DNA from 2 places in the Aquihabitans sp. McL0605 genome. Region 2 is predicted to be linked to the other one. Evidence: riboswitches for the same ligand, from Rfam matches in the RefSeq annotation. Region 2 holds a riboswitch; the other holds the start of a gene.

Region 1 (15,450 bases), 1.5 Mb from region 2:
CTACCACGCCCTGCTCCACACCACCGGCGCCCGCACGGTGGTGGCCACCACCCGCAACCGCTTCGGCGGCCGGGTCGTCGAGGCCGAGCTCCACACCCGCGGCACCGACACCGAGCACAAGGTGGTCACGGTCGTGCTGGTCGACCACACCGCCGAGCCCGAGCTCGTGCGCCTCGCCACGCGAGACGCCCTCACCGGCCTGGCCAACCGCACCAAGGTGCTCGGCACCATCAGCGGCCTGCTGCTCGATCCCGAGCCGGTGCTGTCGGTGGTCTACGTCGATCTCGATGACCTCAAGAGCATCAACGACACCTACGGCCACGAGACCGGCGATCGAGCCCTGGTCGCGGTCGGCGAACGCCTTCGGGAGCTGGTCCGCCCGGCCGACCTCGTCGGCCGGATGAGCGGTGACGAGTTCGTCATCGTCTGCCCCGGCCTCACGGGCGGCGCCCTCATGCGGTTCGTGCAGCGCGTCGGCGAGACGGCCACCGAGCCGGCCATCGTGATCGCTCCCAACGGCGAGCGGGTGTACCTCGCCGTCAGCGCCGGCGGGGCCACGGCCGTGGCCGGCGACACCACCGCGTCGCTGCTGCGCCGGTCCGACGAGGCCATGTTCGCGGCCAAGCACCACCGCAGCTGACGGGCCGGTCAGGCCGCAGGCCTCCAGCCGGCGATCACGGCGAAGCGCCACGACTGGAACACGCAGGCGACGTCGGCGAGGCCGGCGCGCTGGAGCATCTCGAGCTGGTCCGGCACCGACGCGGGCAGGTCGATCGCCATGCGGGCATCGGCCGCGGCGAGCACCTCCTCGGTGGCACCCCGGGCCCGGCAGTGCTCGCGCCACCGATCCCGGAAGTGCTGGTCGATGCCGGGCGTGGGGCCGGCGACCTGCTCCGCGTTGACGAGCACCCCGCCCGGAGCCAGGACGGCCGCGGCCCGCGCGTACAGGTCGGCCTTGCCGGCGTCGTCGAGGTGGTGGATGGCCAGTGCCGATGCCACCACGTCGAACGGCCCCTCCGGCAGGTCGTCGCGCAGGTCGGCGACCACCGTGGTCACCCGGTCGCCCAGCGGCGCGAGGCGCTCGGCCGCCCGCTCCAACATGGCGGGCGCCTCGTCGAGGAGCACGAACGAGGCGTCGGGCAGCGCGCCGGCCAGCACGCCCGAGAGCAGGCCGGTGCCGGCGCCCAGGTCGAGGACGCGCACCGCACCGGTGCGGCCGAGCGACGCCACCTCGGCGGCCGTGCCGTAGAACTCGTCGAAGCACGGGATGAGCACCCGCCGGTCGGTGTCGTAGGTGTCGACCCAGCGGTCGAACCAGGCCTGCGGGTCGGCGGTTCCCTCAGTGGTGCTCATGGGTGCGACGGTACGCCCGCGTCCAGGCGGCACGCAGGTGAGTTCCGGCGGTACCGTCGATCGCATGGCCAGCGAGGAGACCACCGTCGAAGCCAGCGGGCGAGAGCTCCGCATCACCAGCCCCGACAAGGTGTTCTTCAAGACCCGCGGCGAGACCAAGCTCGACCTCGTCCACTACTACCAGGCCGTCGAGGAGCCGATCCTCGCCGCGCTCGGCGGCCGGCCCACCTTGATGCAGCGGTTCCCCGACGGGGCGCACGGCAAGTCGTTCTTCCAGAAGCGGGTGGGGGCGGGCGCACCCGACTGGCTGCAGCAGACCGAGGTCGCCACGCCCAACGGCACCACCAGCAACGCCCTCGTGATCGCCGATCTGGCCCACCTCCTGTGGGCCGTCAACATGGGCTGCCTGGGGTTCCACCCGTGGCCGTTCATGGCCGACGACCCGGAGGTGACCGACGAGCTGCGGATCGACCTCGACCCCGGTCCCGGCGTCACGTTCGACATGGTCCGCGAGACCGCGTACGAGGTGAAGGCCCTGTTCGACGGCGAAGGCATCACCAGCTTCGTGAAGACCAGCGGGAGCAAGGGCCTGCACATCTTCGTGCGGCTCCGGCCCGACTGGAACGGCTACGGGGTGCGCTCGGCGGCCGTCGCCGTGGCCCGCGAGCTCGAGCGGCGCCGGCCCGACCTCATCACCGCCCAGTGGTGGAAGGAGGACCGGGGCACGCGCGTCTTCGTCGACTACAACCAGAACGCGCCGCACAAGACGGTCTTCGGCACGTGGTGCGTCCGGCCGAGGGTGGGCGGCCAGGTGTCGTGCCCGATCCCGTGGGACGAGGTCGCCACCGTCGAGATCGACGATCTGACCCTCGCCAACGTCCCCGCCAAGATCGCCGCCGAGGGCAACCCGTGGGCCGCCATGAACGACGCGCCCCAGTCCATCGACACCCTGATCGACTGGTACGACCGAGACCTCGACGACGGGATGATGGACGCCCCGTGGCCGCCGCAGTACCCCAAGATGCCCAACGAGCCGCCGCGCGTGAGCGCCAGCCGGGCCAAGAAGGAACCGTGAGCGACGGCTCTGCCGGGGCCGACGACGGGGTGACCACCGCGGCCGACGACGGGCTGGCCGCCGGCCCGTTCGCCGCCTGGGCCGACGCCATGGATGCCGCGCTCGCCGGCGATCGCGACGCCGACGTGCCCTGCGGGACCTGCACCGCCTGCTGCACCTCGTCGCAGTTCATCCACATCGGCCCGCACGAGACCGATGCGCTGGCCCACATCCCCGCCGCCCTCCGCTTCCCGGCGCCGGGCCTGCCGAAGGGCCACGTGCTTCTCGGCTACGACGAGCGCGGCCACTGCCCCATGCTGAGCGACGGGCTGTGCACCATCTACGACCACCGGCCCCGGACCTGCCGCACCTACGACTGCCGGGTGTTCCCGGCGGCCGGCATCGAGGTCGACGACGCCACCAAGCGGGAGATCCGCGACCGGGCGCGGCGCTGGCGCTTCGACCACCCCACCGAGGACGACCGCACCGAGCACGACGCCGTGCGCGCCGCCGCCACCTACCTGCGCGAGCGCGCCGACGAGCTGCCCGACGTGGTGGCCCACCTCGACGCCACCCAGCTGGCCGTCCTGGCGGTCGAGGTCCGCGACGAGTTCAACGACGGCGACGTGCCCGACCCCGAGCGGGTCCACGCCGAGGTCAGCGACCGCCTCCTCGGCCCCTGACCGCACCGGCGGCGCCGACCGACCGGTGGCGCTGACCGGCACCCCCGGCCCGGCGCATCGGGGCGAGCCGCGACGGCCCGCCGGTAGGGTCCGTCGTCATCAGGCGAGGCGTGGAGGCGGAGATGTCCCGACAGCGAGCGGAAGACCAGGCCACCAGAGGACGGCGGCGCCGCCGTGCCGCGCTGGCCGGGGCGACCGGTCTCTTGATCCTGGGCGGGTGGCACCTCACCGCCGGTGCCGAGGGCGGGCTCACCGTCACCCCGTCGAGCGGTCCGCCCGGCACCGGCTTCCAGGTGCAGGTCGACTGCGGCGTGACACCGTCGATCTTCCAGATCAACACCCAGGGCGACCAGGTGCAGGGCACCATCGCTCCCCGCCCGCCCGACGACGTCACCGAGGTCTCCCCGTCGGTCTGGGCCATCGACGAGACCGCCGGCGACTGGGACTCGGCCTACTCCGCCACGTGCGACGCCGCCGCCGCCGGCACCGGTCGCTTCGACACCGATTCGCCGCGGCTCTGGCTCGGGCCCCGGCCGGCGCACATCGCCCACTCCACCCCGACGTCCACGCTCGAGGGCACCGACTGCCCGCAGGGCTCCAGCGCCACCGGCTTCTTCTTCATCGGGGAGACCCGGAAGGCGTTCAGCGCCGAGATCGATGAGCGCGGCGACTGGTCGGTCCCGCTGCCGGTCCCGTTCGGTTCGGCGGCCATCACGGTCGAGGCCTCGTGCGGCGCCGTCACCTACGACACCCTCCGGATCGACGGCCCCGCCGGACCGAGCCCGTCGGTCGTTCCGCCCACCGTCGCCGGCGCCCCTCCGGAGGCTCCGGCCGCCACCCCCCAGCCGGGGACCGCGGGCTACACCGGCTGACCAGCGGGCTCCCGCCGGCCGCACCCGCGACCGGCTGGCCGAGCGGCACGTCCCGAACTAGGTTCGTTCGTTGAACCGACTCCCAGGGGGCCCGATGAGCGTGCCGACCAGCGATCCCACCCACGACGCCGGTGCCGAGTGGCACCAGAGCGCGTGCATCCTGTGCAGCATCAACTGCGGGATCGAGGTGAAGCTCGACGGGCGGAGGTTCGCCCGCATCCGCGGCGACAAGTCGCACCCCACCTCCGAGGGGTACACCTGCGAGAAGGCCCTCCGGCTCGACCACTACCAGAGCTCCACGGACCGTCTCACCAGCCCGATGCGCCGCCGCGACGACGGCACCTACGAGGCGATCGGGTGGGACACCGCCATCGCCGAGATCGCCCAGCGGTTCACGGCGATCAAGGACCAGCACGGTGGGGAGAAGATCTTCTACTACGGGGGTGGCGGCCAGGGGAACCACCTCGGCGGCGGGTACAGCGGTGCCACGCGCGCCGCGCTGGGGTCGCGCTACGCGTCGAACGCGCTGGCCCAGGAGAAGACCGGCGAGTTCTGGGTCGACGGCCAGCTGTTCGGCAAGCCGCAGTGCCACACCACCGGCGACTACGAGCGCGCTGAGGTGGCCGTCTTCTTGGGCAAGAACCCGTGGCAGTCGCACGGCTTCCCCCGGGCCCGGCCCATCCTCAAGGCCATCGCCAACGATCCCGAACGCTGCCTGATCGTGATCGACCCCCGGCGCACCGAGACCGCGGAGCTGGCCGACATCCACCTCCAGGTGAAGCCGGGCACCGACGCCTGGTGCCTCACCGCCCTGCTGGCGGTCCTGTTCGACGAGGACCTGATCGACCACGACTTCCTGGCGGCGCACGCCAACCGGCTCGAGGAGCTGGCCGGCGTGATCGGCTCCGTCGACGTCGCCCGCAGCGCCGCCATCTGCGGGGTGGACGAGGAGCAGCTGCGCACCACCGCCCGGCGGATGGCGGGGGCGGCGAGCATGTCGATCTTCGAGGACCTCGGCATCCAGCAGGCGCCGCACAGCACCCTCAACTCGTGGCTGGAGAAGCTGGTGTTCCTCCTCACCGGCAACTTCGGCAAGCCCGGCGGGATGAACCTCCACACCGCGTTCGCCCAGCTGTTCGGCCGCAGCACCGCCACCCCACCCACGCCGGTGGGCGGCCACCGCATCCTCACGGGCCTGGTGCCCTCGGCGGTGATCCCCGACGAGATCCTCACCGACCACCCCGACCGCTTCCGGGCCATGCTCATCGAGAGCTCCAACCCGGCGCACTCGCTGCCCGACTCGAAGCGGTGGCGGGAGGCGCTGCGGGCGCTGGAGCTCGTCGTCGTCATCGATGTGGCGATGACCGAGACGGCCCGCGAGGCCGACTACGTGCTCCCGGCGTCCACCCAGTTCGAGAAGTGGGAGGCCACCTTCTTCACACTCGAGTTCCCGGCCAACGCGTTCCAGCTCCGCCGGCCGCTGCTGCCGGCGACGCCCGGCACCCTGCCCGAGCCCGAGATCCACGCTCGCCTCGTCCGCGCCCTCGGGGCCCTGACCGACGAGGACCTGGCCCCGCTGCGCAAGGCCGCCGCCCAGGGCCGGGCGGTCTTCGCCGACGCGTTCCTCACGGCGATGCTCACCCAGCCCCACCTGTCGAAGATGGCGCCCGTCGTGCTGTACGAGACGCTCGGCCCGACCCTCCCCGACGGCGACGCGGCCACCGCGGCGGTGTGGGGCCTGGCCCAGATCGCGGCGATGACGTACCCCGACGCGGTGCAGCGGGCCGGCCACGCCGATGGCGACGCGCTGTTCGACGCCATCGTGGCCAACCCCCAGGGCGTGGTGTTCACCCTCGACGAGTACACCGCCACCTGGGACCGCATGGAGACCGCCGACCAGCGGATCAACCTGGTGGTCGACGAGCTGGTGCCCGAGCTGCTCGGCCTGGCCACCGAGGACCCCACGCCCATCCACGATGAGTTCCCGTTCATCCTCTCCGCCGGCGAGCGCCGGTCGTCCACCGCCAACACCGCGTTCCGCGACCCGGCCTGGCGCAAGAAGGATCCCGAGGGCGCCCTGCGCATCCACCCCGACGATGCCGCCGGGATCGGTGCGCTCGACGGGTCCATCGTCCGGATCACCACCAAGGGCGGATCCGCCGAGGTCCCCGTCGAGCTCACCGAGACCATGCACGTCGGGCACGTCTCCCTCCCCAACGGACTGGGCCTCGACTACCCCGACGCCGACGGCAACCGCGTCCGCCACGGCGTCGCGCCCAACGAGCTCACCTCGGTCGACAACCGCGACTGGTTCGCCGGCACCCCCCTGCACAAGAACGTGCGGGCCCGGCTCGAGGTGGTGGCGTCGTGAGGCGGACCCGGTTCGACGACTGGCCGTGCCCCATCGCCCGGACCATCGACCTCCTCGGCGACTGGTGGACGCCGCTCGTCCTGCGCGAGGCGTTCGCCGGCCGCCGCCGCTTCGACGAGATCCAGCAGGCCCTCGACATCCCGAAGGCGGTGCTGTCCGCCCGTCTGGCCCGCCTGGTCGACGAGGGGCTGATGACCAAGGAGCCGTACGAGGACCGGCCGGCCCGCTACGAGTACCGGCTCACCCCCAAGGGCCGGGCGATGTGGGACGTCCTGGCGGCGATGTGGCGGTGGGGCTCCGACTGGGCGTTCGACGGCGAGCCGCCCGCGATCCTGTCCGACCGAGAGACGCACCAGGAGGTGCGCCCGCTCATCGTCGACGAGGAGACCGGCGCGCCGCTCGACGTCCGCCGCATCCGCATGCGCCGCAACCCCCGCGCCGAGCTCCCCGCCTGACGGCCGGATCAGCGACCGGGGTGCCCGCTCAGGCGAGCTTGGCCGCGAGGCGGTCGGCCCGCTCGACGAGGCTGCCGGCGTCGAGGCGGGCGGCCACCTCGGCCAGCTCCGGACGCGGGCCGGTCCAGCGCAGCTCGTCGACGTTCTCGATGGTGGGCGCCTCGGTGCGGATGGTGGCGATCAGGCGGAACAGGAGGGCGTCGTTGAACTGCTCTCGGAGGGTGGCGCCGAGCTTGGCCGCGCCGCGAACCGTCACGTCCCAGTCGGCCGGGTCGGGCGGGATGTCCTCGAGGTGGCCGTACCGGGCCAGGACGGCGGCGGCCGACTTGGCGCCCCAGCCGGCCAGGCCGGGGAAGCCGTCGGCGGTGTCGCCCACCAGGCCCAGGTAGTCGGCGATCGACTCGGGTGGCACGCCGAACTTCTCTCGCACCTCGTCGACGCCGCTGACCAGGCCCTTGCGCCGGTCGAGCTGGAACACCTTGCCGCCGACGCACTGCCCGAGGTCCTTGTCGGGCGTGCAGATCAGCACGCGCTCGACGCGGTCGTCGGCCGCGGCGATCTCCGCGGCCGCCCCGAGGGCGTCGTCGGCCTCGAACTCGATCATGGGGAACACGACGAAGCCCAGCGCCACGAGCAGCTCCTCGACCAGGGGGAACTGCGACTTCAGCTCCTCCTCGATCCCGGACCCGTCCTTGTAGGGCTCGTAGAGCTCGTTGCGGAAGCTCGGGATGATGTGGTCGGTGGCGATCCCCACGTGGGTGGCGCCCTCCTCGAGCAGCATCAGCATCGACCCGGCGACGCCCCGCGTGGCCCCCACCTCCTGGCCGTCGCCGGTGATGTGCGACGGCAGCGCGAAGTGGTACCGGAAGAGCTCGTACGTGCCGTCGATGAGGTGGACCTGCATGTCACGACCCTTGCAGACCGGGGCGCAGGCCGCGTCCGGAGGCGATCGGGCCCCGGACGCCTCAGATGAACGGGATGATCGGCGGGATGGTCACCCCGGGCAGATCCGGCGGCACCACGGTGGTGGGCACGGTCGGGTCGGGGACGGTGTCGGGCACCGTGACCGGAACGGTCGTGTCCGGGACCGTGTCGGGCACCGTGACCGGGACCGTCGTCTCCGGGACCGTGTCGGGCACCGTCACGGGCACGACCGTGTCGGGGACGGTGGTCTCCGGCACGGTCGTCGGGGGCTGGGTCGTCGACGGGATGGTCGTCGACGGCTGGGTGGTCGTGGGCACGTTCCCCGGCCGGCGGGTCGGCCCGACGGTCACCCCCTGGCTCGTCGAGGTCCCGCCGCCGTCGAGCCCCAGCAGCGTCCAGATCGATGTCTGGCCGGTCCCACCGCTGATCACCAGCAGATCGCTCAACCCGCCTCCCGCGCCCGCGGGCCCGCCCTGGCGGATGATCCTCGCCTCCTGCACCGCGGACCGCAGCTCGGCCCGCGACACCGTGCCGTCGGCCATCGCCTCCACCGGGTCGGCGACCTTGCCGATGGTCTTGACCTCCTGGGACTGGGCGTCGGCGGTGGCCCGGTGGCTCGCACCCAGCGCCCGGCCGAGCTGGTGCGCTCCCGGGACGTCACCGCCTCCGAGGATCAGCATGACGACGAGCGCAGCACCCACGCCGGCGACCAGAACCACGGGGGTCGCGATGCTCGGGCGGAACCAGGTCCGCCAGTCTCGGGAGGCGGTCATGGTGAGCGCGGCGCGGGTCTTTGGTGCCGGCACGGTTCCTCGATTCCCGTCCGCCGTCGACCTGCGTGGCGGACGCCGTCACGGTAGGTCCGGCCCTCAGATCGAGGGTCCACCAACCGGCGTACCGTGCTTCACCCCGGGCTCGTGCTGCACTCACCTCGTGCGGTCGCCACGGTCGGCGACCGCCCGCTCAGGTGGGGACGATGGGGTGCTGACCAGCGGTCCGACGGCGCCGGACCAGCACCACGCCGCCGCCGATGAGGGCGACCACGGCGAGGAACCCGAGGACGGAGGGAAGCGGCGAGCCGCCTCCGCCCCCCGATGAGCTGGAGCTGCCACCCGACGTGCTCGCGCCGGCTGCGGCCACCTCGCCCTTGGCCCCGGAGCCGGACCCGGCGTCGCTCCCGCCCGGGTTTGTGGTGCCGCCGTCGGCCTTGGCCTCGTCGGAGCCCTTGGCCGGGGAGGTGGTGGTGGACCGACCGGTCGGGTCGGTGGTGCTGGTGGTCGAACCGGCGGGGTCGCCCCCGGCGCGGGTGACCTGGGTGCCCTGCCCGGTGGTGCCACCGGTCGGTCCGCTGCCCGACCCGGTCAGGCCGCCCGAGCCGCCACCGGGCCCGGTGCCGCCGGAGGGCTGGGTGGTGGCGGTTGGGGGCCGGGTGGTGGCGGGGGCAGGCGCTTCGGCGGCGCGCGTCCCCTCGGTGGCCGCGCGCGGGGTGCCGCCCGTGCCGTACCGCCAGCCGTCGACATCGCCGTCGGACAGCGTGACCGCGCCCGCGCCCACGGGGGCGACCCGCCCGTCGTGGCTGTAGGACCAGTAGTCGACCGACTTGCCCAGGCAGTCGGGCGGATCGGTGCCGACCCCGCGGAGCCGGCACACGGCCTTGCCGATGCCCGAGTACTGGTCGAAGACCGGGTTCAGGTCGGTGATGACGGAGGCGGCCCGGTTCAGGGCCTCGATCCCGGAGATCGACCCGTCGAACGAGATGCACGCCGACCACACGGGCCCGGAGCCGGTGTCGACGACCACGGTGGCCCGGTGGGGACCACCGCCGGCGACGGGCCCGCCGCCCACCGCCTGGCAGCCGCCCGTGGCCTGCACCCGGGCGGGGGCCGCCATCGTGGGCACGGCGACCGCGAGGACCAGGCCGAACGCCCCGGCGGCGATCGCTGCGGCCACGACGGGCCGCCGACGTCGTCGGGCGCCACCGTGGCGCCCGACGACGGTTCCGATCACGACGTCAGCGACCCGTAGAACTCGTCGCTGGCGGCCAGCGTGGCGAGGAGCACCTCGACGCGCGTGGTGGCGATCCTGGTGATCCAGTAGGAGCGCTCACCGGAGGTGGGCACCCGGTCGAGCACCCGGTCGAACGCATCGTTGACCACGTGGCGCCGGTACTCGGTGCTGGCGACGAGGCTGCGCGCCACCCGCTCGACCGACTTGCCCTGGTTCAGCTGACCGATCCAGTACGCCCGGCCCGATGCGTCGGCGGCCCGGCCGAGCACCGACTGGTAGACGGCGTCGACGAACTTCGGGATGGTGCCGCCGGCCTTGCGGAAGTACTCCGACGAGCCGGTCAGGCGGGACAGCACCTCGGGACGGCTCAGGGTGATGAGCTTGCCGGCCCAGTAGGACCGGCCCGACGGATCGACGCTGCGGTGGAAGGCCTGCTGGAACAGGTCTTCGACGGCCGCCTCGCGGCTGTCTTGGCCCGCGACCACCGCAGTGGCGGCGGCGACGCGAGCTGCCTTGATCGAGGTGTTGGGCCCGACCGCATCGGACGCCAGCTGGTGGGCGCCGTCGAGGTTGGGATCGGGGGCGGCAGCCGGCGAGGCCAGGCGCTCCGAGTAGCCGCGGACGAGCTGCTCGCGCTCGAGGGTCAGGAACCGCTGCCGGGAGAGGGCCTGCACGGTCTGGGTGGTGGCGAACGTGTTGGTGCCGAAGGTCGGCGAGTCGTTCTGGCTGTTGATGTGGCCGTCGACGGCCTGCTGCGTGCGCAGCCAGGCCTGCGGGCTGACGTAGGTGCCCGACGACGGCGTGCCGTACGTGGTGCGCCAGCCCGAGGTGGTGGTGTCGATGTGCAGGTCGCTGAGGGCGACCGTGGCGGTGGAGGTGGAGTTGGGATCGCTGCTCCCGAAGGCCTGCCACGAGCCGTTGGCCTGCTGGTGGGCGGCGAGGAACTGCACGCCCTTCTTCACGGCGGCGTCGGTGGTGGTCAGGTCGGAGGAGGCCAGGGCGTCGAGGGCGAGCGCCGTGGTGTCGACGTCCTCGCCAGGGCCACCGGTGGGCGTGCCGGTGTAGTCCCACGACCCGTCGGCGCGCTGGCCGGCCTTGATCTGGGCGACGAGGCCGGCGGGGACGGCGGTGTTGGTGGCTTCGAGGGCGATGGGCACGTAGAGCAGGCCGTTGAACAGGGCGCCGAGGGCGTAGCTGCCGTCGACCTGCTTGTGGGCCTCGAGCACGGCGGCCAGGTCGACCGGGGTGGCGGAGTCGTTCGACGGGTCGAAGTCGGTGGCGTCGATGCCGAGCGGAGCCGCGACGAGCGCGATCAGCTTGGCGGCACGGGCGGCACCGGCGTTGTTGGTGGGGTCGGTCGCGGCGTTCCCGGGGACCAGGCTGGCCTCGGCGAGCTTGTCGAGGGCGTCGAGCGGGTCCTTGCCGGTGCCGTTGTCGAGGGAGGCGATGGCGTCACGGGCGTCGTTGGCGCTCCAGTTGTCGCCACCCTGCGAAGAGGCCGCCAGGGCGAGCACGGCATCGGGGGTCTCGAAGCCGGCGAAGCCGGAGACCTCGAACCCGCCGTCGGCCTGCTGCTGGGTGAGGAGCCACGTCTGGGCCTTGTTGACCGTGGTGTCCCCGGCCGGTTCGGCACCGGCGCCGCCGGCGGCAGCAAGGGGGGCGAGCAGCGACAGGCCGAGGCCTACCGCAACGAATCGACGGATCGACATGGAACTTCCTCCAAGACCCCGAACCTCGGGGGTCGTAACTGGTCCCGGTGAGCGGGACGGAGCGACCGTCGGAACGGGAGTTCCGGCGGAGTGGAGGCGGGTCACCTGGCTCCCGGCCACGAGGGCCGGTTACAGCTGCGGGTCAGCGTCGGACTCTCACCGACTTCCCCCGTTGTGCACCGGAGTGCACGCCCGCCGGCAACTTCCGGGTTGCCAGCGACCTCAACTGGCTGTCACCGTACGGGTCAGCGCGGCGCCCGGTCAACGTGGAGCCGCCTCGCCTCGCTCCCAGCCTCGGCAGATCCACGGATCCCCAATCGTGCGCACCACCAGCCCTCTCCACGCCGTGACCTGGCTCGTGTGGGCCATCGCGGCTGCGGCCTGCGTGCAGATCGCACCGAACCCGCTGTACGTGGCGATCGTGCTGGCGATCAGCTTCCTGGTGGTGAGCGCCCACCGCCTCGACACCACGCTGGCCCGGGCCTTCCCGATCCTGATCGGCCTCGGCGTCGCCTTCGCCGTCATCCGCGTCGTCCTGACCGCGCTCACCACCCACAGCCCGCTGGTCGACGGACCGCCCGAGTACCTGTGGTTCACCCTCCCGTCGGCCACGCTGCCGCGGGTCCTCGGCGGGTTCACCGTCGGCGGGACCATCGAGGGCGACATCGTCCTGTACGCCGCCGCCCAGGCGTTCGCCGTCGTCGGGATCCTCGGCGCGTTCGGCGTGTTCAACGCCGTGGCCTCCCACCACGAGCTGGTCCAGGCCGCGCCCCGGGCGTTCCACGAGCCGGGCCTGATCCTCACCGTGTCGCTGGCGTTCGTGCCGTCCACGATGGCCGCGGTCGCCGACGCCCACGAGGCCGACCGGGCCCGCACCGGCGGCCGCGTCGTGCGCCGCGGGCGGCTCGTGCGCCTCACCGTCCCCATCCTCGAATCGGGGCTGGAGCGCGCCGTCTCGCTCGCCGAGTCGATGGACGCCCGCGGGTTCGCGCGCCAGCCGCGCGGCCGGGGCGACCGGGCCTCGGCCTGGCTCGGGCTGGTGGCGATGCTGGCGCTCGGCGGGGCGTTCGTGGCCCTGATCGGCCGGGCCACCGAGGTGGCGGTCATCGCCGGCTCGATCGGGATCGCCGCGCTGTTCGCCGCCGTGGTGCTGGCCTCGCGCTCGACGGGCACCTCCCGGTACCGGCCGCGACGCCTCACCCGTCTCGACGTGGCCGTGGGCGCCGGGGTGCTCCTCGCACCGCTCGGCCTGGCGCTCATCGCCGGCATCTGGGACCAGACCCTCTACTGGACCGCCTACCCCCTCCGGTTCCCGCCGTTCTCGGTGTGGCCCACGCTCTGCCTCGCGGCCCTGGCCATCCCGGTGCTCGTCCCGCCGCTCCCGCTCACCGACGTGGCCCTCGAGGCCGAGCGCCGCCCGGCCACCGACCTCGATCCCGCCCCGGCCGGTGCCCGGTGAGCGCGCCGCAGCACGGCGCCGTCACCTGGACCGACGCCGCGTTCGCCTACCCCGACGCACCGCGGTCGCTCGGCCCGATCGACCTCGAGGTGGCGCCGGGCTCGGTGGTCCTGGTGGTGGGCGAATCGGGCTCAGGGAAGTCGACCCTGCTGCGCACCGTGAACGGGCTCGTGCCCCACACCAGCGGCGGCCGGTTCCGCGGCGATGTGGTGGCGGGCGGCCGGTCCATCACCACGCACCGCCCCCGTGACCTGGCCGACGTGGTGGGGTTCGTGCACCAGACCCCCGAGGCCCAGTTCGTGGTCGACCACGTCGAGCACGACATCGCGTTCGTCCTCGAGAACCTCGGCACCGATCCCGCCACCATGCGCCGGCGGGTCGAGGAGGTGCTCGACGCGCTGGGCGTCGCCCACCTGCGCGACCGCTCACCGGCCACGCTGTCGGGTGGCGAGCGGCAGCGCTGCGCGGTGGCCGGCGCCCTGGCCGCGGGCCCGCAGATCCTGGTGCTCGATGAGCCCACCTCGATGCTCGACCCGCAAGGGGCCGACGACGTCATGGCCGCCCTCCGGCGCCTCAACGACGACCTCGGCACCACCGTGCTCCTCGCCGAGCACCGGATGGAGCGGGCCGGGCCCCTCGCCGACCGTGCCGTGCTCATCGACGCCGGGCTGGTGGCCGCCGATGCCAGCCCCAGCGCCGTGCTGGCCGCCCTCCCCGGCGCGCCGCCCGTCACCCACCTCGGGCGCCTCCTGGGGTGGGAGCCGCCGCCGCTCACCGTGCGCGATGCCCGCAGCGCGGTCCGCACCCTCGGCGTCCCCGATGCGGTGGCTGCCGCCCAGGCCGCGGCCGCAGCCGTGATCGACCAGCCGGCGCCGCCGGTCGCCGGTGCTGCCCTGCTCACCGCCGCGGGCGTGTCGGTCAGCCACGGCCCCCGGACCGTGCTGCGCCCGGTCGACCTCACGGTCCGCCAGGGCGAGATCGTCGCCGTGCTGGGCCGCAACGGCTCGGGCAAGACCACGCTCCTGCGGGCGCTGGCGAACGCCCACCCGCCCACCGCCGGCACCGTCGAGGCGCTCGTCCCCGTGGCCTACGTGCCCCAGGAGCCCGACTCGCTCCTGTTCAGCACCACCGTGCGCGGCGAGGTCGAGGCCACGCTCGGCCTCCTCGGCCGGCGCGACCCTGCCGCGGTCGACCACTGGCTGCGCGCCCTGCAGCTCGAGGACCTGGCCGACCGCCACCCGCGCAGCCTGTCGGTGGGCCAGCGCCAGAGGGTCGCGATCGCCGCGGTGGCCGTCGGCGACGCGCCGGTCCTGGTGCTCGACGAGCCCACCCGCGGCATCGATGCCACGTCGCGCCACGCCCTGGAGCTGGCCCTGGCCGAGCACCGCGACGGCGGCGGCGCGGTCGTCCTCGCCACCCACGACATCGAGCTGGCCGCCAGGGTGGCCACCCGCGTGGTGGTGCTCGGCGACGGCGACGTGGTGGCCGACGGCGACGCGCGCGCCGTGCTCGCCGGCTCGCTGTTCGCCCCCCAGGTGCTGCGCGTCCTGCCGCCGCTGCTGACCGTCGCCGAGGTCCGCGCCGCCATCGCCGCCGGGGCGGGACCGGCCGAGGTCGTCGCGCCGTGACCACCACCGCGCCACCCACCGCGCCCGACGAGCGGTCCGGCCACCATCCGGCGCCGCTGCTGCTCGGTGGCCGCCCCTCGCTGGTGGGCCGGCTGCGGTCGATGACCGTGTACCTGTTGGTCCTGGTCATCGGGGTCGCCGCGTTCCTCTACCCGTTCTGGCTCCCGTCCTCGGCACTCCCCAGCCAGGCCCACGCGGGCGATGCGCCGCTCGTCGCCGCCCTGGTCGGGGCCCTCGCGGTGGGTGCGGTGGCGCTCGAGATCCGTCGCGGGACGATGACCGGCACCACCGTCGCCATCTTGGGCATGCTCTCGGCCCTCGCCGGCCTGATGAAGCTGCTCGACCTGCCCGGCGGTGGCAGCGGCCTGTTCTTCCTGGTGATCCTCGCCGGCGCCGCGTTCGGCCCGCGGTTCGGGATGATCCTCGGCATCACGTCGTTCGTCGTGTCGGCCGTGCTGTCGGGCGGCATCGGTCCCTGGCTGCCGTTCCAGATGCTCGCCCTGGGGTGGATGGGCGCGGGTGCGGGCTTCATCGGTCACGCCACCAGACGGATGTCGCCGTGGGCCGAGGTGGGGGTGCTGGCCGCGTACGGCTGGGTGTGGGGCTTCGTCTTCGGCGCGATCTTGAACCTGTGGTTCTGGCCGTTCCAGCGCGGCGGCTCGCTCGACTGGGCACCCGGCATGTCGCTGGCGCAGTCGCTCGACCGGTACTGGTCGTTCTACGTGGCCACGTCGCTGGCGTGGGACGCGGCCGGCGCGCTCGCCAACGCGGTCATCATCCTCATCGTCGGCCGGGCCCTCATGGCGACGCTGCGCCGCTACGCCAACCGACTCGAGCCCGTCACCATCCTCGAGCCCGCCACCACCTGAGGCCCGCCCCCTCCTCCACGAACCCGGCGCCCGTCACAGACGCACCGGTCCCGGATGCGTGCCAGG
Region 2 (15,450 bases):
CTACATCGGCCACCACACCGACACCCACGTCTGCGATGCCCAGTCGCCGGCGCGCCTCGAAGGGGGCGAGACCTTCGGCTGGTTCAACCCGGGCGCCGACGGTGGCCACCGGCCCCAGGAGCTGTGCACCACCCACGTGCTCGATCAGCTGGTGGTGGCCACCAACGCGGTCGCCGCCAGCCCCGTGACGGGCGCGCCGATGGCCTGGTGCGCCCAGACCGGCGACAACACCGACAACCGCACCGAGGCCGAGGTGGCGTGGTGGCTGGGCGTGCTCGAAGGCCACGAGGTCACGCCGAACACCGGTGCCCCCGGCCGCTACGAAGGGGTCCAGCGCTCGGGGTGGCGCGGCGTCTGGCACCCCGACGACCCGAGCCACGACATCTACGGCGACGCCGGCTTCCCGGCGCTGCCCGGCTTCCTCGATGCGGCGGTGGCGCCCTTCCAGCCGACCGGCCTCACCGTGCCGTGGCTCGCCGTGTTCGGCAACCACGACGTGCTCTACCAGGGCACGTTCGGCTCGGACGTCGCCAAGGTCGGCGACCTCCTCGCCTCCGCCTCGGCCAAGCCGCGCGGCACGATCGGGCTCATCCGGACGAGCCTCCACACCCGGCTGCTCGGCGGCGGACGGGCGCGCTGGGAGCGCCTGAGGCGCGGCCCCGGCATCCAGCGCGTCGCCGCCGATCCCGAGGCCCGCCGGTCGGTCCCGCTCGACGACTTCCTCCGGAAGGTGGTCGATGCCGGCGATCACGGGTTCACCGCCGCCAACCTCGAGGAGGGCACCTCCTGGTGGTCGCGGCCCGAGGGCGACCAGGTCCAGGTCCTCGGTCTCGACACGTGCAACCACGCCCAGGGGTCGGGCGGTTCGCTCGGGCCCCGCCAGACCCAGTGGCTGGAGCTGGAGCTGCAGCGCCACCACCGGCGCTGGCGCGATCCGCAGGGTCGGTGGGTGCAGGGCGACGGGGCCGACCGCCTCGTGGTCATCCTCAGCCACCACAACTCGTGGACCATGGACAACGGCCACGACGATCCGGCCGATCCCGGTCCCCGCACCTCGGGGCCCGACCTGGTGGCGCTGCTCACGCGCTACCCCAACGTGGTGGTGTGGATCAACGGCCACAGCCACGAGCACAAGATCCTGGTGCACCGCGGGTTCGGCCGAGGTGCCGGCTGCTGGGAGATCGACACCGCCAGCGCCATCGACTTCAGCCAGCAGGGCCGCACGTTCGAGCTGCTCGACAACGGCGACGGGACCGTGTCGATCCTGGTGACGGTGCTCGACCACGCCGGAGCCCCCGCCACCGACCACCGCACCGACGACCGCTGGACGGTCGCCGAGCTGGCGTCGATCAGCCGCGAGCTGGCCGCCAACGACGACCGCTGGATCGATCCGATCGCGCTGCTCGGCCGTCCCGAGGACCGCAACGTGGAGCTGGTGGTGGCGGCGCCGTTCCCGCTGCGCTGACCGACCGGTGGGTCAGCCCGGCCGCGGGGTCACGCTACCGGCAGGCGGCGCTTGCGGCCCTCGGCCAGCAGCTCGGTGGGCAGCGCCGGGCTGAACAGCACCCGGTCGACCGAGTGCAGGGTGGTCTCCCCGCGGCCGGCGGGCACGAGCAGCTCGACCGGCTCGGACAAGGTGAGCGACAGCACCAGGCCCGACGCGCCGGCCGTGAGGTCCTGGGTGACGAGCGCCTCGTCGGCGTCGGTCTCGGCGGGGCCCAGCCGGGCCATGGTCTGGCGGAGGAACAGCTGAGGCTCGGGCATCACCAGCGGGTCGTGGATCACCATGCCCGTGGGGACGAGGACGAGCCACCGCCTCGACAGCTGGTGGATCGAGCGGACGCCCAGGAACACCACCGCGGCGCCGAGCAGCACCCCGGCCGCCCCTGCGGCCCACTGGCGCGAGGCGAGCAGCAGGATCCCCACCGACGCCCCCAGCACCACGACCGCCTCGGTGATGGTGGCGAGCAGCGTGAGGACCAGCGGGGTGCGCAGGGCGATGCGCCGCTCGGGGCCGTACGACGAGCCGTCGACGAAGGTGTCGGTGACCCACGGCGCCAGCGCGAACACCAGGGCGCCCGTGGCCGCCACGAGCGCGAGCGCGTCGAGCGCGGTGATGTCGTCGCCCACGGCGACGGCGGCGATCGTGGCCATCCACCCGGCGGGGACGAGCACGCGCACCACGGTGAGGCTCGAGGTGCGGGGGAGCAGCATGGCGACGAGCGCAGCCGTCCAGCCGAGCCACGACCAGGTGGCCACGGACGCGACGACGGGCGTGGACCGGCCATCGAGCGCGTCGCTCGCGACGGGACCGGCGCTCAGTGCGAGGAGCACCCAGAGGACCCGAAGGGGCCAGAGACGGAGGCGAATGATCGCGGACATCGGTCCGAGATTTGCCGACGCGCCGCGCCGGTCGCTATTCCAGTGTCAGGGGGAGATGGCCGGGTCACCGGCATCTTGGGAGTGGAGAGGCAGTTTCGTGGGTCTTGCGAGCGCAGCTGGTGAGGTGACGGGTCGTCCCGACACGCTGCCGCTCGGCGCGCCCACGTCGGTCGGGAGCCTCCCGCACCGAGACCGCGATGCCGCCATCGCGTTCGTCCTCGACCGCACCGCGGAGCTGCCGGCCGCGCCCACCCTGCCCCGCCTCGATCCGCTCGAGATGATGATCCCGCAGGCGCTCTGGGGCATCGAGGGCGTCGTGGTCGACGACGACGGTTCGTTCTCGATCCCCGACCCCGGCCTCCTCGATCCCACCCAGGAGCTCGGTGACCGATCGCTGTCGGGGCGGCCCTTCACCACGTGGCGCAAGTTCCTCGACGCCGTCGCCGGTCGCACCGATCCCATCAAGCTCCAGCTGACCGGGCCCATCACCGCGGGCCTGGCTCTGCTCGACGCCGGAGCGCCCGCCAACATCGCGTTCGCCGTCGCCAGCGGGGCCGTCGCCACCCGGGCCCGAGACCTGGTGGCCCTCGCCGAGGCCCGCGCCCCCGGCGTCCCGCGCGTCGTGGTCTTCGATGAGCCGGGCCTGGTGGGCGGCCTGCGGTCCGATCTGCCGCTCCCGGGCGATCAGGTGGTCGACGTGCTGTCCGGGGCGCTGGCGGCCATCGAAGAGGGCGCCCTGACCGGCGTCCACGTCTGCGGTCCCGCCGACTGGCGCCTCATCATGCAGGCCGGCCCCGGCCTGCTGTCGATGCCGCTCGGTGCCGACGTCACCGGTTCAGCCGGTGCCCTGGGCGCCTACCTCGAGCGCGGCGGCTGGGTGGCGTGGGGCGCGGTGCCCACCGACGGGCCGATGGGCGAGTCGAACAGCCGCTACTGGCGCCAGCTGTCGGCGCAGTGGTGCGAGCTGGTCCAGAACGGCTGCGACCCGGTCCTGCTGCGCCGTCAGGCGCTCGTCACGCCCGTGTGCGGCCTCGCGATGCACTCCGAGTCCCAGGCCGACCACGTCTTCACCCTGACGAGGGAGCTGGCCGAGAAGATCCACGACCAGGTCATGGGCATCCGCCTCAGCGTGGGTGCCTGACCGACCGACCCCGTTGCGGCCCCGCGCCGCGGCTCCTCGGCGGGTTTAGCACTCATTGGGGGCCGTTGACGCGGGTGGAATTACAGGCCTGTTATCTAGGCCATGTCGATCGTCGCCCCGCCCTCCAACGAAGCCGAGCCGGAAGCAGAGCGCGGCGCCGGTGCCGAGGCCGTCACCGCCCCTTCCCGGATGCAGGTGCGCAAGCGCAACGGGGATCTCGAGGCGGTCGACCTCAACAAGATCGTCCGGGCCGTCGAGCGGTGCGCTGTGGGCCTCGCCAACGTCGATCCGCTCCGGGTGGCCACCAAGACCATCAGCGGGCTGTCCCACGGGGCCACCACCACCGAGCTCGACGAGGTGTCGATCCGCACCGCCGCCAGCCTGATCACCGAGGAGCCGAGCTACTCCCGCCTGGCCGCTCGGCTCCTTGCGGCGTGCATCGACAAGGAGGTGCGCAACCAGGGCATCCAGTCGTTCAGCCAGTCGGTGGCCGCGGGCGTGGCGCAGGGGATCATCAACGCCACGACGGCCGACCTCGTCGCCCGCAACGCTCGCAAGCTCGACGACGCCATCGACCACTCGGCGGACCTGGAGTTCGAGTTCTTCGGCCTCCGCACCGTCTACGACCGCTACCTGCTGCGCCACCCCGAGACCCGGGCGGTGATCGAGTCGCCGCAGCACTTCCTGCTCCGGGTCGCCGCGGGCCTGTCGACCTCACCCGACGAGGCCATCGACCTGTACCGCCTGATGAGCGCGTTCGAGTACCTGCCGAGCAGCCCCACGCTGTTCAACTCCGGCACCAGCCACCCGCAGATGTCGTCGTGCTACCTGCTCGACTCGCCGGCTGACGAGCTCGGCGCGATCTACGACCGCTACAAGGACGTGGCCCAGCTGTCGAAGCACGCCGGCGGCATCGGCCTCTCCTACAGCCGGGTGCGCAGCCGCGACTCGCTGATCCGGGGCACCAACGGGCTGTCCAACGGCATCGTCCCGTTCCTGAAGACGCTCGACTCGTCGGTCACCGCGGTGAACCAGGGCGGCCGGCGCAAGGGGGCGGCGTGCGTCTACCTCGAGACCTGGCACGCGGACATCGAGGAGTTCCTGGAGCTGCGCGACAACACCGGGGACGACGCCCGCCGCACCCACCACCTCAACCTGGCCCACTGGGTGCCCGACCTCTTCATGGAGCGGGTCGAGCACGACTGGATGTGGTCGCTCTTCGACCCCAAGGAGGTGCCCGAGCTGGTCGACCTGCACGGCGATGCCTTCGCCGCGGCCTATGCCAAGGCCGAGCAGGACGGGCGCTACGTCCGGCAGCTCCGCGCTCGCGAGCTGTACGGGCGGATGATGCGCACGCTGGCGGAGACCGGCAACGGCTGGATGTGCTTCTCCGACACGTCCAACCGCACGTGCAACCAGGCCGCCGAGGCCCAGAACGTGGTGCACCTGTCGAACCTGTGCACCGAGATCATCGAGGTCACCGACGCCGACAACACCGCGGTGTGCAACCTCGGGTCGCTGAACCTCGGCCGCTTCGCCACGGTCGGCACCGATGAGCCCATGGACTGGCCGCGGCTCGAGACGGCCGTGCGGACCGCCGTGCGGTTCCTCGACCGGGTGATCGACATCAACTTCTACCCGACCGACGCGGCGGGGCGGTCGAACGAGGGGTGGCGACCGATCGGCCTCGGCATCATGGGTCTGCAGGACGTGTTCTTCGCCCACCGCATGGCGTTCGACTCGGCGGACGCGCTGGCGCTGTCGACCCGCATCTCGGAGGAGATCTACCTCGCCGCGCTCGATGCCTCGGTCGACCTCGCGGTCGAGGCCGGCGCCCCGCACCCTCGCTACGCCGAGACCTGGGCGGCCCGAGGCCGCCTCCAGCCCGAGCTGTGGGGCGTCGAGACCACCGACCCCCGCTGGGATGCGGTGCGGGCTCGGATCGCCGAGCACGGCCTGCGCAACTCGCTGCTCCTCGCCATCGCGCCCACCGCCACCATCGCCTCGATCGCCGGCGCCTACGAGTGCATCGAGCCGGCCGTCTCCAACCTGTTCAAGCGGGAGACGCTCTCGGGCGAGTTCCTCCAGGTGAACACGTTCCTCGTGCGCGACCTGCAGGCGCTCGGGCTCTGGGACGACCGCATGGTCGACCGCCTGCGCGCGGCCAACGGCTCGGTGCAGGACCTCGGCGACGTGCCCGACGAGCTCAAGGCGCTCTACCGCACGGCCTGGGAGATCCCCCAGCGCTCCCTGATCGACCTGGCGGCCGCCCGAGGCCCGTTCCTCGACCAGAGCCAGTCGCTCAACCTGTTCCTCGAGTCGCCCACCATCGGGAAGCTCTCGTCGATGTACGCCTACGCGTGGAAGCAGGGGCTCAAGACCACCTACTACCTGCGCTCCCGGCCGGCCACGCGCATCGCCTCGGCCACCTCCGGCAGCGGAACCATCGCCCCGCCGCCGCCCACCCCCGGTCCCGGGTCCTCCGCCCCGGCCCCGACGGCCACCGTCTCCGACGACGACGCCGTCGCCTGCTCGCTCGAGAACCCTGACGCCTGCGAGGCCTGCCAGTGACCGCCGTCCGCCGCGACCAGCTCGACCAGATCGATCTGCGGGAGGCCCCGGCCCACGCCCCCCTCCCCGTCCGCCGGCGGGGGAACATCCTCGATCCGGGCTTCGAGCTGACCCTGCGCCCGATGCGGTACCCCGTCTTCTACGACATGTACCGCGACGCCATCCGCAACACGTGGACGGTGGAGGAGGTCGACTTCTCCGACGACCTCCAGGACCTGGCCCGCCGCCTCGACCCGGCCGAGCGCCACCTCATCCAGCGGCTCGTCGCCTTCTTCGCCACCGGCGACTCGATCGTCGCCAACAACCTGGTGCTCAACCTGTACCAGCACATCAACGCCCCCGAGGCCCGGCTGTACCTGAGCCGCCAGCTCTACGAAGAGGCGCTGCACGTCCAGTTCTACCTGACCCTCCTCGACACGTACCTGCCTGACCAGGCCGAGCGCGAGCAGGCGTTCGCGGCCGTCGAGACCATCCCCTCGATCCGGGCGAAGGCCGACTTCTGCCACAGGTGGATGGGGTCCCTGAACGGTGTCCAACGGCTCGAGACCCGTGAGGAGCGGCGCGCGTTCCTGATGAACCTCATCTGCTTCGCCACCTGCGTCGAGGGCCTGTTCTTCTTCGCGGCGTTCGCGTACGTGTACTTCTTCCGCTCCAAGGGCCTGCTGAACGGCCTCGCCTCGGGCACGAACTGGGTGTTCCGCGACGAGTCCATGCACATGAGGTTCGCCCTCACCGTGGTGGAGACCGTGCGGGCCGAGGAGCCCGACCTGTTCGATGCCGAGCTCACCGCCCAGGTCACCCAGATGCTGGAGGAGGCGGTGGAGGCCGAATCGGCGTTCGCCGAGGACCTCCTGTCGGGTGGGGTGGCCGGGCTGTCCGTGGCCGACACCCGCCAGTACCTGGAGTACGTGGCCGACCAGCGCCTCGACAACCTCGGCATGCCCGCCCGGTTCGGCACCAAGAACCCGTTCGACTTCATGATGCTCCAGGACGTCCAGGAGCTCTCCAACTTCTTCGAGCGACGCGTGAGCGCCTACCAGGTCGGCATCACCGGCGACGTCGGCTTCGACGAGGACTTCTGAGCGGCTCCCCACCTGAGCGGCTTCGACGCGCTCCCGGCCCGCCGGTACGATGGCGGTCTCGGCAGGGGGGAACACCGGTGGGAATCCGGGGCTGTACCCGCAACGGTCACCGTCGCTCGCGACGGGAGCCCGACACCCGCTCGTCGTGATCGCCGACCAGACGCGGGAGCACGTCGTCCTCATGGACCAACCCACCGATCAGCCCACCTTGGCCGCCCCCGCGGCGGCCGCCGCCAAGGCCGGCGACCTGCCGGCTGCGCTGAACCTCAAGCAGGTGGCCCGCCTGCTCGACGTCCACTACATGACCGTGTACCGCTACGTGCGCCACGGGCGGCTGCCGGCCCATCGGGAGGGCACCGGCTGGCTGGTCGATCGGGCCGATGCGCTGGCCTTCCGGGCGGGCGCGGCCGTGGCCGCGCCTGGAAGCACCGTCGACTGGGCCGAGCGCCTTGCGGGCCGGCTCCGGGTCGGTGACGAGGTGGGCGCGTGGTCCGTCGTGCGCGACGCCCTCTCGGCGGGGCACGACGCCGAGCGCGTCCACCTCGACGTGATCGCGGGGGCCATCGCCCACGTCGCCGGCGCCGAGACCACCGCGGTCGAGGTCGCGGTCGACGAGCGCATCGCCCTGACCACCGCCTCGCGGCTGGTCGCCCGCCTCGGCGGACAGTTCACCCACCGAGGCCGCAAGCGGGGCACGGTCGTGCTGGCGACGCCGCCGGGCGAGCACCACGGCCTCTCGTTGGCGATCGTGGCCAACCTGGTGCGCCACGCCGGCTTCCAGGCCCTCGAGCTCGGCACCGACGCGTCGGCCGCCCACCTGCTCGCCGCCGTGGGCCGGGTCGATGATCTGGTCGCAGTGGGGCTGAGCGTCACGGTGGCCGATCGCTTCGAAGCCACCGTCGGCATCATCCGCGAGCTGCGGGCCGTCCACCCCGACCTGCCCGTCCTGGTCGGTGGTCAGGCTGTGCGGAACCGAACCGTCGCCGACCTGGCCGGAGCCTCGGCTTGGTCAGCTGGACCGGACCTCGTGCCCACGCTGGAGCGCTTGGCCGCCGACCGGGCGACCGCTCGGGCGTCGGTCAGATCTTCTTGAGGGCGCCCATGAGGCGCTTGAGGGTGGAGACCCTCGCTTCGCCTTCGACCTCGGCGGCCTTGAACGCCACGTCGAGGGCCTGGGTGTCGCCCTTCTTCTTCTTCTTGCCACTGCCGCCGTTGGCGCCGGCGAGCTCGGGCTCGTCGATGAACTGGGCGTAGAGGTCGGCGAGCCAGGCGGCGTTGGGATCGGCCGGCCGGGGGTCGTCGAGCGAGGTCGGCTCGATCGAGTCGTGGTGCAGCGCGTTGCCGTCGGCGAGGCGGCGCGACTCGTCCCAGCTGCCGGCATCGTCGTCCGGGGCCTCGTGGTCGACCTCGGACAGGTCGGCGAGCGCGTTCCGGAAGGGGTCGAGCGGGGTCGGCTCGGCGGCGCGCCGGTCGGTGTCGGCGGCCAGCGCGTCGGCGATGGTGTCGCCGATGTGGGTGGTCAGCGGGTCGCTGGCCTCGACGATGCGCGACCGGTGGGGAAGGCCCATGTCGAGCAGCGGATCGCGCTCGAGGTCGTCGGCGGTCGTCATCGGCTCGGGGTCGGGCCGGCGGATCGGCACGATCGTGGCCTCGAGGTCGTTCGACACGAGCTCGACGAGGCCGGCCTGCTGGAGGCGGTGCACCACGCGTGCCGTGGAGTAGGCGCCTCGGCCCAGCTCGGTGGCCAGCTCGCTGATGCTCCGGGGCCCGGTGAGGGCGGTGACCAGCTCCCAGTCCTCGCGCAGCAGGGTGACCTGGGCCGCGGAGCCGGGGAGCGTGCGGCGGGCCTCGACCCACACGTCGAGCGACGGGATCGTGGCGCTCCACTCGTCGACCTCGCGGACCCGCTTGCGGACCTCGCCCACGATGGCGTCGACGGGGAAGGCGCGGAACGGGCCGAGCCAGTGGACGGTGTCGGTCTCGAAGTCGAAGTCGCCGGTGCCGTCGCGGAACAGCTCGATCAGCGGGTCGTAGACGACCGAGAGCACGACCGAGGCGAGGAGGTCGGGGACGATCGCCCCGTCGCGCACCAGGAGCTCGCCGACCATGGGTCGTTCGCCCGAGGCATCGATGGCTCGGCCCCAGTCGTCGGCGGTGAGCCGACCGGGCCGGACCAGCGCCGTGGCGAGGGCCTCATCGGTGGATTCGTTGCGAGCGAAGTACAGCTGACCCCGGTGCAGGTAGACGGTGCAGCCGGCAGGGCCGCCGAAGCGTGCCGCGCCCGTTCGCCCGTCGGCAGAGAGCACCTTGAGGATGCCTGCGGGGGAGAAGTCCTCGAGTGTGCCGTTGAGCGTCATTTCGGATCCGCGTCCCTCGAACAATGGTGTGGTACCGATACCGACCAGTCGGCGTGATCTGCACCGACTTGAGGCTTTCGGCCTACGGGAAGCGCCGATCGCCGGGTGTTCCGACCCGCGTACGCTGCCATAGGTCACAGGTAGGGTGCTCGCCGATGACCGAAGACCACGTCGCGGCCCGCGCGCAGGCCCTGCGCACCGAGATCGCCGAGCACAACCGGCGCTACCACGCCGAGGATGCCCCCACCGTCTCCGACGCCGACTACGACGATCTGGTCCGCGAGCTGCGGGCGATCGAGGAGCAGCACCCGGAGCTGCTCGTCGACGGCTCGCCCACCTCGCTGGTGGGGGCGGCGCCATCGGCCACGTTCGCTCCGGTGGTGCACCGGGTCCCGATGATGTCGCTCGACAACGCCTTCTCGGCCGCCGAGCTGGTGGCGTGGGGCGAGCGCTTGGCCCGGCGCCTGGCTCGCACGGCCAAGGCCGCCGAGGTGGCTGCCGGCAAGGCCGAGGCCGCGTCGTTGTTCGACGATCCCGATCCGGAGCCGGTCGTGGTCGACGACGTCGATCCGGACCTGGCCGACGTCGCTCCCGAGGTGGAGGCGGCGGTCGGCTACTGCTGCGAGCTCAAGATCGACGGGGTGGCCATCTCCCTGCGCTACGAGGACGGCGCCTTGGTCCAGGCGGCCACCCGGGGCGACGGCAAGGTCGGCGAAGACGTCACCGCCAACGTCCGCACCATCGACGACATCCCCGAGCGCCTGGCCGCCACCCCGGCCGGCATCCCGCCGGTCCTCGAGGTGCGCGGCGAGGTCTACATGTCCCTCGACGCGTTCCGGGACCTGGTGGCGTTCCAGGAGGACGAGAACCGCGTCCGGGCCGAGGCCGGCCGCAAGCCCACCCCGGTCGCGTCCAACCCTCGCAACGCGGCGGCCGGATCGCTGCGCCAGAAGAACGCGCAGGTGACGAGGCGGCGCAAGCTGTCGATGTGGTCGTACCAGCTCGGCGAGGTGGTCGGCGGCCCGGCGTTCACCACCCACAAGGAGACGCTCGACCAGCTGGCGGCGTGGGGCTTCGCGGTGAACCCCGAGCACCGGGTCCTCGAGACCGCCGAGGAGGTGGCGGCGTTCTGCGACCACTGGCAGCACCACCGCCACGACCTCGCCTACGAGATCGACGGCGCCGTCGTGAAGGTCGACGACCTGGCTCGCCGAGAGGCGCTGGGCGTCACCTCGCGCGCCCCCCGCTGGGCCATCGCCTACAAGTTCCCGCCCGAGGAGCGCACCACCGTCCTCGAGCGCATCGACGTGTCGGTCGGCCGCACCGGCCGGGTCACCCCGTTCGCCGTGCTCGATCCGGTTTTCGTGGGCGGCGTCACCGTCGCCCGGGCCACGCTCCACAACCAGGACCAGGTGGCCGTCAAGGACGTGCGCGAGGGCGACACGGTGATCGTCCGCCGCGCCGGCGACGTCATCCCCGAGGTCGTCGGCCCCTACCTGCCCGACGCCAGGGCCAAGAAGGCCCACGAGGCGCGGCCGCCATGGGAGTTCCCGCGGTTCTGCCCGTCATCGCGTCCCGTCGAGCTGGTGCGCCCCGAGGGCGAGGCCGACACCCGCTGCCCCGACCCGGAGTGCCCGTTCAAGGTGGCGGGGATGATCGAGCACTTCGCGGGCCGCGGATCGATGGACATCGAGGGGTTCGGCGTCCAGCGCATCCAGCTGTTCCTCGACCTGGGCCTCATCCGCGACGTCGCCGACGTGTTCACGCTCGACTGGGACCGCCTCGCCGCCCTGCGCGCCGAGGTCACGAGCTGGTCGGGCGATGCCCTGGCCGCCGCCCGCACCCGGACCCAGCGGCCCAAGGCCACCTGGGACGAGATCGTGCTCCCCGACGACGTGGTCGCCGCCCAGCCCGCCGAGCTGTCCCACGACCTGCCCGAGGCCCTGGTGGCCGCCTGCGTCGAAGACCCGCAGCAGCTCAAGTCGGTCGCCGGCACGCTCGGGGGGCTCGGCGACGAGGGCGTGGCCAACCTCAAGGCCGCCATCGAAGCCGCGAGGGACCGCCCGCTGGCCAACCTGCTCGTCGGGCTCAACATCCGGCACCTCGGGCCCTCGGGATCGTTGGCGCTGGCCCGGGCGTTCGGCCACCTCGACAAGATCGTCGAGGCGCCGGTCGAGGCCATGGCTGCGGTGGATGGGGTCGGCACGGTCATCGCCGAATCGGTCCAGGCGTGGCTCGCCGTCGATGCCCACCGCGACCTCATCGCCCGCCTGCGCACCGAGGTCAACGTCGAGGGCCCCGAGGTCTCCACCCTGCCGCAGGTCCTGCTGGGCAAGACCGTCGTCGTGTCGGGCACCCTGCCCGGCTACACCCGCGACAGCGCCGAGGCGGCCATCACCGACCGGGGTGGCAAGTCGCCCGGGTCGGTGTCGAAGAAGACCACCGCCCTGGTGGTGGGCGAGTCGCCCGGAGCGTCCAAGGTCACCAAGGCCGAAGACCTGGGCATCCCGGTGCTCGACCTGGCCGGCTTCGAGCACCTGCTCGAGACGGGCGAGGTTCCCGCCTGAGCCCGGGAGCGGCGGAGACCGGCCGGATCAGTCGACCCGGATGGTCCAGGTGACGGTGTTCGCGGTGGTGGCCTGGCGGCCGTCCTTGAAGTACTTCATCTGGATGGTCACGGTGCCGTGCTCGAACTCCTCGATCACCTTGCCGGGACCGGGCTTGAAGTAGACGCTGTTGCGGTTGTTGGGCCGCACGCCGTTCTTGGCCAGGTCGGCGGGATCGACCGTCTTCGGGTCACGGGCGCCGACCATCTGGTCCTCGGGGATGGCGATCCCGTTCACCGTGAGCCGCCCGTCGTACCCGACGGCCAGCTCGGCACCCACCTCGGTCTGGCGCAGCGCCTGGGCTCCATCGGGAGGCGTGAGGCTGACGATCGCCCCGCTGACCTCCTGGTTGCTGGTCCCCGATCCGGCCGAGTTGGAGGCCCACACGGCGAACCCGAGGGCGCCCAGCAGCACGACGGCGATCACCGTGCGGCGCACCCAGGTGGGCCACCCGCCGATGTCGACCGGGGGTGGCGCGGGCAGCTCCTCCTGGGCCGGGGCCTCTTCGGCCGAGCCAGTTTCCGTGCCGGTGCCAGTCATCTCGTCCATCTTGCCGGGTCGTACCCCCGTGCACCCATCGCGACCACCGAGTTCCCCTGGCGTCCCCGATTCGGGTCGGGCTGGGCGGTACCCTCCATCCGTGGCCAATCCCCGCATGACGGCAGAGATCGGCCGGGTGCTGGGGGGGCGCTACCGGCTCGTTGCACCCATCGGCATGGGCGCGTCCGCGCAGGTCTACCTGGCCGACGACGTGAAGCTCCGCCGCCGCGTGGCGGTCAAGATGCTCCACGACGCCCTCGCCGGCGACGCCGAGTTCCTGCGGCGCTTCCGCGCCGAGGCCCGGGCCGCCGCTGCGCTCAGCCACCCCAACGTGATGGCCGTCTACGACTGGAGCGACGGTGCGGCCGAGGGCGAGGTGGCGTTCATCGTCACCGAGTACCTGCCCGGCGGGAGCCTGCGCGCCCTGCTCGACTCCGGAGCGCTGCTCACGCCGTCACAGGCCCTGGGGGTCGGCCTCGAGGCCGCCCGGGCGCTCGACTACGCCCACCGGCGCGGCTTCGTCCACCGGGACATCAAGCCCGCCAACCTGCTGTTCGGCGAGGACCAGCGCCTGCGGATCGCCGACTTCGGGCTGGCCCGGGCTCTGGCCGAGGCCGCCTGGACCGAGCCGCAGGGCGCGGTGCTGGGCACGGCGCGGTACGCCTCGCCCGAGCAGGCCAAGGGCGAGACCCTGTCCGGCAAGGCCGACGTGTACTCCCTGGCCCTCGCCATGATCGAGTCGGTCACCGGCGAGGTCCCGTTCGTGGCCGACACCACGCTCGGCACCCTGATGGCCCGCGTCGACCGACCGCTGATCGTGCCCGACGAGCTCGGCGCCCTCCAGCCCATCCTCGCCGACGCCGGCGCCGCCGACCCCGAGCGCCGCATCGATGCCCGCACCCTGGCCAAAGGGCTCCTGCGGGCCGCCAGCGAGCTGCCCCGCCCGGCGATGCTCCCGCTGGCCGGCGCCCTCGCCGCCGGCGTCCTGGCCGGCACCGATCTCGATCCCACGGTCCACGCCCCGAGCCCGCTCGACACCGAGGCGGCCCCCGCCAGCGACCTCACCGCCGACGACCTCGGCCTCGACCCGCCCTCGTGGGTCAACCAGGCCGACCCGGTCGTGGCGCTGGCCGGCGTCGGCGCGCTGGGCGGGGCGAGCTGGGCCTCCGGCGACGCGCCGACCACGGCGGAGCCCGAGGGCCGCGGCGGCGACCGCGAGGATCCGCACGAGGGCGACGACGCCGACGATGCCGACGATCAGATCGTCGATCTGACCGCCCACGAGGCGCAGGCCGAAGCCGACCGCGACGCCACGGTCATCACCGAGGCCCCCGTCGCCACCGACCACCCCACCGGCGAGGTGGCCCTCGTCGGTGCGCTCGTGGGGGCCGACGGCGTCGACGGGACCGACGCCGATGGGGTCGACGAGGGAGATGGCGCCCCGCGCCGCCGTCGGCGCTGGCCGTGGGTGGTGCTGGTGATCATCGCCCTGCTCGGCATCGGTGGTGCCGCCGCCGCCGTGGTCGCCAACCAGGACGACACCCCCGCGCAACCGCCCGTGGTGCTGCCGGTGCCCAACCTGGTCGGTCGCACCGAGGCCCAGGCCCAGGCGGTGGCCCGCGCTGCGGGCTGGACCACCTCATCGGTCCACATCCGCCAGGACGGCACCACCCGGGGAGAGGTGCTCAAGACCGCGCCGGTGGCCGGCACCCGGCTCCCGTCCGGCCGCACCATCGCCCTCACCGTCTCGGCCGGCCAGACCATGGTCGCCGTGCCCACCGACCTCGCCGGCCGTTCGCTCGACGACGCCACCACGGCCGTCGAAGCCGTCGGGCTCAAGGCCTCCACCGCCGACACGCCCTACAGCGAAGACGTCGCCAAGGGCGACGTGATCAAGGTCGCCGACGGGACCCCGGCGAAGCTCGAGAAGGGCAGCACGGTCCCGCTGATCGTCTCGAACGGCCCCGAGCCCCGCACGGTGCCCAGCGGGCTGGTGGGCAGCACCCAGGCCGCCGCCACCGAAGCTCTGCAGGCCCTCGAGCTCAAGGTCGGCGTGGTCAGCTCCTACAGCGACCAAGCGCCCAAGGGCCAGGTCATCTCGGTCCTGCCCAAGTCGGGCTCCACCGTCCCCCGAGACTCCACCGTCACGATCGAGGTCTCCAAGGGCCCGCAGCCGGTGGCCGTCCCGTCGATCAAGGGCGCCAGCTCGATCAAGGAGGCCAGCGCCATCCTCCGGGCCCAGGGCCTCAAGCCGGGCAACGTGAGCGGTCCCGCCGACGGCACGCCCAAGCGCACGTCGCCGAAGGCCGGGACCCTCGTCCCGCCCGGCAGCACCGTCGACATCGTCTTGGGCTGATCCTCGGGGTGACCATCGTCATGGTGGTTCGCCTGCGATCTTGACCCGCGGGTCAAGTACCGTTCGGGGTCGTGTCCGACCAGCCCGCGGCGACCCCCGACCCCTTGGCCGCGCCGCCCAACCGCTGGCGGATCCTGGTCGCGGTGCTCTTCGGCCTGTTCGCCGTCAACGTCACGGTCACCATCTTGGCGGTGTCGATCCACCGCATCGCCGGCGAGTTCGGCACGGCGGAATCCACCATGACCTGGGTGGTCACCGGCCCGATGCTGGCGTTCGGCGTGGTCGGGCCGCTCGTGGGCAAGCTGGGCGACCGCATCGGCATGCGCCGGATCTACCTGTGGGGGCTCGCCGGTGCGGCGGTCATGTCGGCGGCGTCGGCCCTGGCCTGGTCGGCGGGCGCGCTGATCGCGTTCCG

What was found. Region 2 has a riboswitch for cobalamin ahead of ACPPVX_RS17040 (cobalamin-dependent protein). Riboswitches for the same ligand answer to the same signal wherever they lie in the genome.
Region 1: linked by a shared signal. The riboswitch ahead of ACPPVX_RS10210 (DUF4214 domain-containing protein) and the one ahead of ACPPVX_RS17040 (cobalamin-dependent protein) in region 2 are both predicted to bind cobalamin.

Annotation. Positions count from the first base shown of each region.
Region 1 covers NZ_CP188252.1:2,217,905-2,233,354, forward strand. Annotated here, with positions in the region: gene ACPPVX_RS10160 (diguanylate cyclase domain-containing protein) at 1-640, shown strand, start outside; gene ACPPVX_RS10165 (class I SAM-dependent methyltransferase) at 649-1,353, opposite strand; gene ligD (non-homologous end-joining DNA ligase) at 1,418-2,428, shown strand; gene ACPPVX_RS10175 (YkgJ family cysteine cluster protein) at 2,425-3,090, shown strand; gene ACPPVX_RS10180 (hypothetical protein) at 3,213-3,962, shown strand; gene ACPPVX_RS10185 (molybdopterin-dependent oxidoreductase) at 4,057-6,333, shown strand; gene ACPPVX_RS10190 (winged helix-turn-helix transcriptional regulator) at 6,330-6,788, shown strand; gene ACPPVX_RS10195 (5'-3' exonuclease) at 6,817-7,692, opposite strand; gene ACPPVX_RS10200 (hypothetical protein) at 7,754-8,518, opposite strand; gene ACPPVX_RS10205 (hypothetical protein) at 8,676-9,662, opposite strand; gene ACPPVX_RS10210 (DUF4214 domain-containing protein) at 9,716-11,428, opposite strand; cobalamin riboswitch at 11,507-11,639, opposite strand; gene ACPPVX_RS10215 (energy-coupling factor transporter transmembrane component T) at 11,748-12,887, shown strand; gene ACPPVX_RS10220 (ABC transporter ATP-binding protein) at 12,884-14,515, shown strand; gene ACPPVX_RS10225 (ECF transporter S component) at 14,512-15,384, shown strand.
Region 2 covers NZ_CP188252.1:3,685,623-3,701,072, forward strand. Annotated here, with positions in the region: gene ACPPVX_RS17015 (TIGR03767 family metallophosphoesterase) at 1-1,465, shown strand, start outside; gene ACPPVX_RS17020 (hypothetical protein) at 1,495-2,334, opposite strand; gene ACPPVX_RS17025 (hypothetical protein) at 2,507-3,523, shown strand; gene ACPPVX_RS17030 (ribonucleoside-diphosphate reductase subunit alpha) at 3,626-6,094, shown strand; gene ACPPVX_RS17035 (ribonucleotide-diphosphate reductase subunit beta) at 6,217-7,176, shown strand; cobalamin riboswitch at 7,198-7,334, shown strand; gene ACPPVX_RS17040 (cobalamin-dependent protein) at 7,322-8,269, shown strand; gene ACPPVX_RS17045 (DUF4388 domain-containing protein) at 8,256-9,533, opposite strand; gene ligA (NAD-dependent DNA ligase LigA) at 9,689-12,100, shown strand; gene ACPPVX_RS17055 (hypothetical protein) at 12,128-12,688, opposite strand; gene ACPPVX_RS17060 (PASTA domain-containing protein) at 12,780-15,035, shown strand; gene ACPPVX_RS17065 (MFS transporter) at 15,107-15,450, shown strand, end outside.